Regions from separate parts of the Caballeronia sp. J97 genome, predicted to be linked through region 2. Evidence: predicted binding sites of a transcription regulator. Region 2 holds the regulator's gene; each other region holds the start of a gene.
The links. The regulator FNR, encoded in region 2, switches genes on or off when oxygen is low (the NO sensors DNR and NnrR bind a similar motif). The targets are predictions, from matches to a motif close to TTGATNNNNATCAA.

Region 1: U4Y90_RS07660 (OmpW/AlkL family protein) is a predicted target of FNR. The motif match lies at 1,657-1,670, and genes of this name have one in related genera.
Region 3: cyoA (ubiquinol oxidase subunit II) is a predicted target of FNR. The motif match lies at 1,685-1,698, and genes of this name have one in related genera.

The regions. Positions count from the first base shown of each region.
Region 1 is NZ_CAJMZL010000003.1:231,194-234,467, reverse strand. It holds gene U4Y90_RS07675 (GlxA family transcriptional regulator) at 1-553, shown strand, start outside; gene U4Y90_RS07670 (hypothetical protein) at 669-1,190, shown strand; gene U4Y90_RS07665 (hypothetical protein) at 1,212-1,505, opposite strand; gene U4Y90_RS07660 (OmpW/AlkL family protein) at 1,755-2,372, shown strand; gene U4Y90_RS07655 (hypothetical protein) at 2,577-3,140, shown strand; gene U4Y90_RS07650 (GFA family protein) at 3,163-3,274, shown strand, end outside.
Region 2 is NZ_CAJMZL010000035.1:39,068-42,341, reverse strand. It holds gene U4Y90_RS30705 (glutathione S-transferase family protein) at 1-304, opposite strand, end outside; gene U4Y90_RS30700 (glutathione S-transferase family protein) at 321-947, opposite strand; gene fnr (fumarate/nitrate reduction transcriptional regulator Fnr) at 1,122-1,910, opposite strand; gene U4Y90_RS30690 (response regulator transcription factor) at 2,101-2,754, opposite strand; gene U4Y90_RS30685 (ABC transporter substrate-binding protein) at 3,167-3,274, shown strand, end outside.
Region 3 is NZ_CAJMZL010000009.1:168,951-172,224, forward strand. It holds gene U4Y90_RS14900 (aromatic ring-hydroxylating dioxygenase subunit alpha) at 1-649, opposite strand, end outside; gene U4Y90_RS14905 (IclR family transcriptional regulator domain-containing protein) at 734-1,576, shown strand; gene cyoA (ubiquinol oxidase subunit II) at 1,817-2,704, shown strand; gene cyoB (cytochrome o ubiquinol oxidase subunit I) at 2,708-3,274, shown strand, end outside.

The DNA of each region.
Region 1 (3,274 bases), on a different contig from region 2:
TCCGCGCGCCCGCGTCGAGCTGGATCGCATCTACGTGCGCGACGGCAGTCTCGTCACGTCGGCGGGTGTGACGGCGGGCATCGATGTCGCGCTCGCGCTCGTCGCCGAGGATCACGGCGCGCGGGTCGCGCTCGCGGTCGCGAAGCGGCTCGTCGTATTCGCGCAGCGGCGCGGCGGCCAGTCGCAGTTCAGCCCATATCTGAGCGCACCAGCCGATGACACGTCGCCCGTCGCGAAAGTGCAGGCGCATGTGATGGAGCACATCGGCGAGCGGCTGTCGGTCGCGCAACTGGCGAGCGTCGCGGGCATGAGCGAGCGCAGCTTCGCGCGCGCGTTCGTGCAGCTCGCGCACATGACGCCGCATGAGTTCGTCGAACGCGCACGCGTCGACGCGGCCCGCAATATGCTGGAGAGCAGCGACACGCCGCTCAAAACCGTCGCGTACGATTGCGGCTTCGGCACGGCGGATCGCATGCGGCTCGTGTTTACGCGGCGGCTCGGCGTGTCGCCGAACGACTATCGGCTGAGCTTTCGCACGCGCTTTGCGAAGTGACCGGAGCGCTCGCGCGCCAACGTGTCACGCCGGGTTCGCTAAAATTCGAGATGAACGCGGCACGTGCTGCATTGCGCGCGCCGCAGAATCCACCCTCGACATATCGGAACAGCGAATGACGAAACAACAGACCGCCATGCAAGATCCCTACGAACGACGCGCGCTGCTGCTGCATCTCGGCGATGTGCTGGAGTCGGTGTTTTGCCTGAGCCAATGCGCCGACGAATACGCGAGCATCGGTGAAGCGGTGAAGGGCAACGATGCGCTCACGGGCTTCACGCTGCTCGGCTTCATCGACGCGAGCATGAAGCCGAGGGATTTCATCCGCCGGGCGTCGGGCGCGTTTTTCGTATGGCCGAAAGCGCTTCTCGACGAAGCATTGAATCGACCGATGCTCGCCAACACGGTCAGGCACGATCTCTTCGCGGATAACGCGAAGGGCTGGGATGCCTACGTCGAAGAGCGGCGCAAGGAAGTGCCGTGGTTCGGCGAGGACCTGCCGGATGCCGCGAAGAGCGCCGCGCCGGCGCACGATGCGAAGCCCGCTCCGGCGCCGCAGAAGAAGAGCAAGGCGACATCCGAGAAGTCGTCCCGCTATTCGACGTGGCCGTGGCCCGACAAGGCTACCGACGCCTGATCCACGCGGTACGCGCCGACGCTACTGCTTCTTGCTCATGCCGCTCGCGCCCGCGTCGAAGCCGAGTCCGTTCGGCCGCTCGGGCGCGGCCCCTTTTCCGGACGATGTCTTGCCCGGACGTGTCTTGAGCGCATCGCTCGCATTCGTGGCGGCGGTCGCGGGCGGGGTGACGTTTTTCTCCTGATACGCGGGCGTGCTGTCGTATTCGAGCTTGTTCGGCTTTTGCGGCGCCTGCTGCGCGCTCGCGACGACGGCCAGCGTGCCGCCGAGCAGAACCCCCGTCATGCGCCCGAGTGTGCTGAGTGTGGGTCTCATCTGCCGCCTCCCTTTGTTCTGCGCTTTTCCCCTGAATAGCAACGCATGGACCCGCCCGCAAGCGACGCTCGGCCGCATGTCTGGCGAGCCGCTGCTGGGGCTTGTCGATGCGCAAGGACCACCCCGATAGGCCGTGTACGTCCGGCGCGCGTTGACTGTCGTCAAGGGCGTGGCGGAACCCCGACGGGGACAATTCCTGCTTTTAACGTGGGAAAACCAGAAATGAAAAAAGGTCTCGGGGCAGTTGTGATGGCATGCGCGGCGCTGTTGACGGGCGCGGCGCACGCGGCAGGCGATGCATCGTCGAACGATTCGATGGGCGGCATTCACGCCGGCGATATCCTGGTTCGCCTGCGCGCGATCAGCATCCAGCCCGACGTGACGGCGGGCGGCGCACTCAACACGCTCAACGTCAACGTGAACAACGCGATCGTGCCGGAGCTCGACTTCACCTACATGATCCGCGATCAGATCGGCGTGGAGCTGATTCTCGCGACCTCGCGACATCAACTGACATCGAGCATCGGTGGACTGGGCGGCGTGGGCGTGCTGCCGCCGACGGTGCTCCTGCAATACCACTTCAATCACGCGGGCCGCGTGCGTCCGTATGTCGGCGCGGGCCTGAACTACACGTACTTCTACAACGACAAGCTGAAGGCGGGCGACACGCCGGTGTCGATCAAGCACAGCAGCTTCGGCCCGGCGCTGCAGGCGGGTGTGGACGTTCAGGTGGCGAAGAACCTCTTCGTCAACGCGGACGTGAAAAAGATCTGGATGCGCACGAGCGCGTCGGCGGACGGTGCCAATCTCGGCTCGCTCAAGATCGATCCGTGGGTCATCGGCCTCGGCGTCGGCATGAAGTTCTGATGCGCGGCTCCGCGCGGCGTGTGTGCGGCGCGGCGCGCTTCGTCTGAAAATTGGCGGAAGATGCCAGTGCTTCTGGCGTGGACGGTTCGTCCGTCGCGGTATCCTTGACAGCAGGCCCGGCGCAGACTCGCGCCGCTCGAAGCATGTGCGGGCGGCGCAAGACCTGCAACGACTAATAAAACCGCATCGGGGAACTGCAAGCCAATGAGACCTTCCACTTACGCGGGAATCGCCTTGCTCGCGGCGTGTGGCGCCGCCTTCGCGCAACAGCCGCTCACCGTGCCCGGACGCAGCCAGAGCACGTGGCAGCAATCGATCGATAACGCCGCCTGCTACAGCTACGCCAATCAGACGACCAAAGTGAACATCGCGCGCGAGCCGCAGACGCAGCCGCGCGACGCTCAGGCGCAGCGCGACACGCGCGTGCTCACGCCGCCGCGTCCGGTCGAGCCGCCGCTGCCGGCGGGTGCATCCGGCGCGCTCGCGGCTTCCGCTGCAGCGCCGGCATCGGGCGCATCGGCGGCGATTGCCGCATCGGGCGCATCGGGGGCGCTGGCCACGGGCGCGCTGCCGCATCCCGCATCCGGCGCGATGCCCGGGATTCCGGCGGTGCCCGCATCGATGGCGGCGGGCGCATCGGGCGCATCCGACGCGATCTACGGCGGCGACATGAAGATGCCGCCACTGCCGCCGCCCGAACCGCCGATGACGCGTTACTGGCGCGCCTACAGCGAATGCATGCAGAACCGCGGCTACTTCACGCGATAAACCCCGACGAGCGCCCGGCGGCATGAATCCTCAGCCGATACACGAAGGCGGATGCGCATGCGGCGCGGTGCGCGTGCGTGTCGCGGGCGAGCCGAAGGAAGTGAATCTGTGCCACTGCATGACGTGCCGCCGCA
Region 2 (3,274 bases):
TCAGCCATTCGAGCACCGGCACGCGATCGCGCAGGCTCGCGGGTAGAAATTGGCCGGTCTTCTCGCCGAGATAAAGCAGGATCGCACCGGATTCGAACACGCTGATCGGCTGGCCGTCCGGTCCGTCCGGATCGACGATCGCCGGAATTCGATTGTTCGGGCTGATGCGCAGAAAGTCGGGCGCGTGCTGTTCGCCCTTCGTGATGTTCACCGTCGTCACGGCATAAGGCAGTTGCATTTCCTCCAGCGCGACGCTGATCTTGCGTCCGTTGGGCGTGTTCCACGCGTGCAGTTCGATAGTCATGGCGATGCGTCCCGGATCAGGTCAGCGCAGGCGCGACATGACGCGCGAAGCCCGGGCGCTGCGTGATGCCCGCGTACCAGCGTTCGAGTTCGGGAAGCGCGGGCCGAGTTAGCTCCGCGATGCCGAACCAGCGACGCGCATAAGCGGCGATGACGAGATCGGCGAGGGTGAACGTGTCGCCTTCGAGATAGCCGCGGCCTGTCAGGCGCTTGTCGATCACGCGCCAGAGCTTCTCCACTTCGCTCGCGGCGGCGGCGAGCTGCTTCACGTCGCGATCGGCGGCGCTGGTGCGGATATAGCCCCAGAAGACCGGACGCTCGGCGGGTTGCAGCGTGGAGAGCGACCAGTCGAGCCAGCGGTCCGCGCTCGCGCGCACCTTCGGCTCGGCGGGGTAGAGCGTGCCGCCCGCGCCGTATTGCATCGCCAGATAGCGGAGGATCGAGTTCGACTCCCACAGCACGAAATCGCCGTCGTCCAGCGTGGGCACGCGGCCCATCGGATTCATCGCGAGATAGTCGGGCTCGTCGTTGCGCCCGAATTGCAGGCCCGCGTCGATACGGTCGTACGCGAGCCCCAGTTCCTCGCAGCACCACAGCACTTTCTGCACATTGACCGAGTTGGCTCTGCCCCAGATCGTCAGCATTCGATGTCTTCCTCCGTACGTGTCGAAGGGTCCATCTTAGCTGTGTTCGCCGGCACGCGGCGCGAGCAGCACCGGCCGCGTTCGAGCGACGCGCCCGCTTCGGACAGAACCGAGTCTAAGGACGCGGCATGGCGCGAACGGGTGACGAAACGCGCAAAGACATCGAGAAACCTCTCACACGCTTTCGAGCCCGACCTGATCGAGTATCCGCACTTCCTTGCCTCGCGCATCGACTACGCCTGCCCGCTGTAGTTTGGAGAACATCCGGCTCACCGTTTCCAGCTTGAGTCCGAGATAACTTCCGATCTCCTCGCGGGTCATCCGCAACACGAACTGCGCGGGTGAATAACCGCGCGCCTTCATGCGCGTCGAAATGTTGAGCAGGAAAGCCGCAACGCGTTGCTCGGCGGTCATCGTGCCGAGCAGCATCATGAGGTTGGACTCGCGCACGATCTCGCTGCACATCATGCGATGCACGTGGTGCTGAATCGCCTTGACCTCGCGGCACAGCAGTTCGAGCAGGCCGAACGGAATGATGCAGACGACACTGTCTTCGAGCGCGATCGCGTCGCATCCGTGGTGGTCGGAACTCACGCCGTCGAATCCGAGCGCGTCGCCTGCCAGATGAAAACCCGTGACCTGTTCGTTCCCGTCGCGGTGCGTGACGACGGTTTTGAAGCAGCCGCTTTGCACGGCATACAAGCTCTGAAACGCATCGCCGGAACGATAGAGCGGCTCGCCGCGCCGGATGATCCGGGTCGCGCAGATGATCGCGTCGAGCCGCTCGCATTCATCCGACGAGAGCCCGCTGGGTATGCAGACACGCTGCATCAGACAGGTCGAGCAGCGCATGTGCTCGCGTGTCGCGGTCGTCCGGGAGACATGCGCGATCGGAAAAGCACGACGCGGCGCCGGCGCATTGGATGGCCGGGCGTAGGAGCCGCCTTCGCTATCAGGGAACATGCTGTGCCTCCGGTAAAAGCTGGATTCGCGCATACGAGCCAGATACCAGGGAAACTCAGCGTCTCGATGCGCGCTGGATGAATCTATCCCTTGAATTATTCGTCACGCCGTCACCGAATAATGTCGGCGATGGCGGAAAGTTCGGTAGGAATTCTGGAAGGCGTGTAGGGAAATCCTGACGGACGAACACTCAGGCGTCGTCGCATTCGTCATCGAAGAGATTGTGGCGCACTGCGTAGCGCACGAGGGCCGCTTCGTGCGGCAACTGCATCTTCTCCAGTACGCGTGCCTTGTACGTGCTGACGGTTTTCGCGCTCACGGACAGCGCCTCGCCGATCTGATTGATCGACTCGCCCGCACAAAGCCGCCGAAACACTTCGAACTCGCGATCCGACAAGCGTTGATGCGGCAGCGCGTCGGCGGCCTCGGTCAGGCTCTGCACGAGGCGCTCGGCCATCGAGAGGCTCACGTATGCTCCGCCCGCAGCCACTTTGGTCACGGCGGCGAGCAGTTCGGCGCTGGCGCTTTCCTTGGTCAGATAGCCTGACGCGCCGCCCTTGAACGCGCGGTTGGCGTACTGCTGTTCGGCATGCATGGTGAGCACGAGAATGCGCAGAGCGGGGTTCTCCTCCTTCACCTGCTTGAGCAGATCGATGCCGCTGCGGCCCGGCATCGACAGGTCCAGCACCAGCACCTGTGCCGGCGTCGAGCGCACGAGGGCCAGGGTACTGGCTGCATCGCTGGCTTCGCCGGCCACCTCGAAACCGCTCGCGTTGGCGAGAATATGGCGCAGTCCGTCGCGCACCATCGCGTGATCGTCCGCGATCAGCACTTTCGTGGTCATGGTTGCGATTCCCTTTCTCGCACGATCCCATTGATGCCGATGCGAAGCACGCAGCCGTCGTCCTGGACAATGAGCGACGATCGACGCGGCTCGCATGCGCATGGCGAACGGAATTCGTCGGCCCTTCTTCGATAATACGGAAAAAATCGCGGTCGCCGCGACTGTCGCCGCTTCGCTTGCTTCGCCGAGCGTGAGTTTATTACGCAAGCTATTCGAAAGTATCGTGGGTCATTCATGATCTTTTCGCATGATCGTCTTTATCGTTATTACTGATTCAGTGCATGAAAGGCGAGTGCTACTGTTTGTCGGCAAATCCTTAATTGCTGCAAGTGTCATGTGTCTGGCTGGCGTCGCTCCACGATCGATTACAAAGAGGAGACTGATGATGTCAAAGGGCAAGACGTGGCGGGGAATGAGCACCGTCATTGCAACGGGTACGGCGATAGCGGGGCTGGGCCTCTCGGTCACGGCGCATGCAGCAGGGGAGCCGATCAAGATCGGCGTCATCAGTGAAGAGTCC
Region 3 (3,274 bases), on a different contig from region 2:
AGTCCTTCACGTTCTCGACATAGAGTTTCCAGTTGTTCGGCAACATCTGCGTGAAGCGGCCGAGCACGACGGGCTTTCGGCCTTCGAGCACGCGCGCGATGCGCGACACGATTTCGTCGCCGAGATATTCCTCGAGCGGCGCGACGTCATCGGAATAACTGCCGAACACGAGTCCGTGCAGCGTCGCGACGCGCAGCTTGCGCAAGCCGTGGTCTTCCATGCAGAAGTCGGGCTTCATCCCGCCCCTGCCGTTGATGCCGTCCTTGAACGCGACGCCCAGCAAATCGCCCTGCAGGTTGTACGTCCAGGCGTGATAGACGCAACTGAAGTCCTTCGCGCTGCCCTGATCTTCGAGACACACCAGCGCGCCACGATGCGCGCAGCGATTTTCGAACGCATACAACTCGCCGTCTTCATCGCGTGTGACGACGACGGGCGTATCGCCGACGAAGGTCGCGCGAAAGTCGCCCGGATTCGGAAGCTCGACTTCGAGGCACAGGAAATTCCAGTTCGCGCCGCGAAAGACGTTGTCCTGTTCGTCGGCATAGACGTCCTCGCTCCGAAAGACGGTGTACGGCACGCGCGTCAGCCCTTCCGCGGGCCATGTCACCGTGGCGCGCGGCGCCGGTTTGATGGGGATGTAGTTCAAGTCGTTCTCCTTTGCGCTCCCGGCGCTTGACACTGTCTCGCCAGCATGTTCGAATAGCGTACGTTGTTCGAATATAGAACCATCATGACATCCGTCAAATTGCCTGTCAACGGCGATGACGGCGCGCCCGCGTCCGTCACCGAACCCGAGGTCGTCGCCGAAGAAGCGTCCGAGCCGCGCGCGCGCGAAGGAATGGGGGGTCTCGCGAAGGGGCTCGCGATCATCGAAGCGTTCAGCACGACAACCGTGCGGATGACCGTCGCGGAAGCCGCGCGCCTCGCGGACGTCACGCGCCCCGCGGCGCGCCGTTGCCTGCTGACGCTCGTCGATCTCGGTTATCTGTCGCACGACGGCAAGTTCTTCACGCCGTTGCCGCGCATGTTGCGGCTGGGCGGCGCCTATCTGAGCACGTCGTCGCTCGCGCAGATCGCGCAGCCGCTGCTGGCCGCCGCGCGCGACGAGTTGCAGGAATCCGTGTCGCTTGCCGTGCTCGACGAAGGGCATTCGGTGTTCGTCGGGCGCGCAGAGGCTATCCGCATCGTGTCGACGGGCGCGAAGCTCGGCGGCCGCCTGCCGGCGTATTGCTCGGCGACGGGCCGCGTGTTGCTGTCGCAAAAATCGAAGGGCGAGATCCTGCGGCACATTTCGGCGCTGCCGCTGAAGAAGCTCACGCCGCGCACGATCAGCGCGCCCGACGAAGTCATCGCGGCAATCCATCGCGTGCAGATCGACGGCTACGCGATGAGCGACGAGGAACTCGAACTCGGCATGCGCGCGATGGCCGTGCCGGTGAAGAACCGCACGGGCAGCATCGAGGCGGCGTTGAGCGTGAGCGTGTCGTCGGCGCGCGTGAGCGTCGACGCCATGAAGCGCGACTTTCTGCCCGTCTTGCAGCAAGTCGCCGCGCGGCTCGAGCGCGCGCTCTGAGCCACGCTTTATGACACCCGATATCTCATTCCTTCGTTGTAGACTCTCGGGTCCTTTTCGGAGCACGCCGGAAGGACCCGATTCCGCGCGACACCCTGTCGCATCAGCTTGATCTGAAACAAAATTTCAACCATTCGCGCCATCGCGAAAAATCGCGCATGGCATGATCTTGACGCGGCGCAAGGCCGTGCGGCGGCGTTCTCCCCCGGGACGCTTCGATCATAGAAACCAGCGAATGCAATGAATGAAAATACCCAACGTTTAGCAGTGCCATTGTTATCGGGGTTGATAGCCAGTCTCTGTCTTTCGGGATGCAAGCTGGAGGTGTTGGACTCGAAAGGCGTGATTGGCACAGCGGAATCCTCGCTGATCGCCACCGCGACTTACGCCATGCTTCTGGTCGTGATCCCGGTGATCCTGCTCACCCTGTTCATCGCATGGCGCTATCGCGCGTCCAACACGAAGGCCACATATGCGCCGAAGTGGGCGCATTCCACGGCCATCGAAGTCGTGATCTGGGCGATCCCCGCGGCCATCATCCTGTACCTCGGCATCCTGACGTGGAAAACCACGCACGAGCTCGACCCGTACAAGCCGCTGCAATCGGAAGTCAAGCCGATCAACGTCGAAGTCGTGGCGCTCGACTGGAAGTGGCTGTTCATCTATCCGGATCTGGGCGTCGCTTCGGTGAACCAGCTCGCGTTCCCGGTCGGCACGCCGGTGAACTTCCGCATCACGTCGGATTCGGTGATGAACTCGTTCTTCATCCCGCAACTCGGCAGCCAGATCTATGCGATGGCCGGCATGCAGACGCGTCTGCACCTCCTGACCGATCACGCGGGCGACTACGCTGGCATCTCGGCCAACTACAGCGGCAAAGGCTTCTCCGACATGAAGTTCCGCGCACTGGCCATGTCCGGCGCCGACTTCGACGCATGGGTGAAGAAGGTCAGGAACGCGCCAGAGAATCTGAGCATGGACGTCTACGCCGGCGTCGCACGTCCGAGCGAGAAGGTCGCGGTGCGCTACTTCTCCACCGTCGATCCGAAGCTTTTCAACAACATCGTCGCCAAATACAACTATGGCCGCTTCGATGTGAATGGCGCAAATTGTGTAACCAAGGGGTAAGCCATGTTCGGCAATCTAACGCTTGAGGCGATCCCGTACCACGAGCCCATCATCATGGGGGCGACCGCCTTCATGGCGATCCTCGTGCTCGGTACGGCCGGCCTTATCACCAAACTCGGAAAATGGGGCTGGCTCTGGCGCGAGTATCTGACTTCGGTCGATCACAAGCGCATCGGCATCATGTATCTCGTCGTCGCCGGGCTGATGCTCGTGCGCGGCTTCGCCGACGCGGTCATGATGCGCCTGCAGCAGGCCATCGCGCTCGACGGGCCGGGCTATCTGCCGCCGCATCACTTCGACCAGATTTTCTCGGCGCACGGCACCATCATGATCTTCTTCATGGCCATGGCGCTGCTGGTTGCGTTCTTCAACCTCGTCGTGCCCCTGCAGATCGGCGCGCGCGATGTGGCGTTCCCGTTCATCAACTCCCTGTCGTTCTGGATGACGGCCATGGCCGCCATCCTGATCAACCTGTCGCTCTTTATCGGCGAGTTTTCGAAGACGGGCTGGCTCGCGTATCCGCCGCTCTCCGAGACTCAATTCAGTCCGGGCGTCGGGGTCGACTACTAC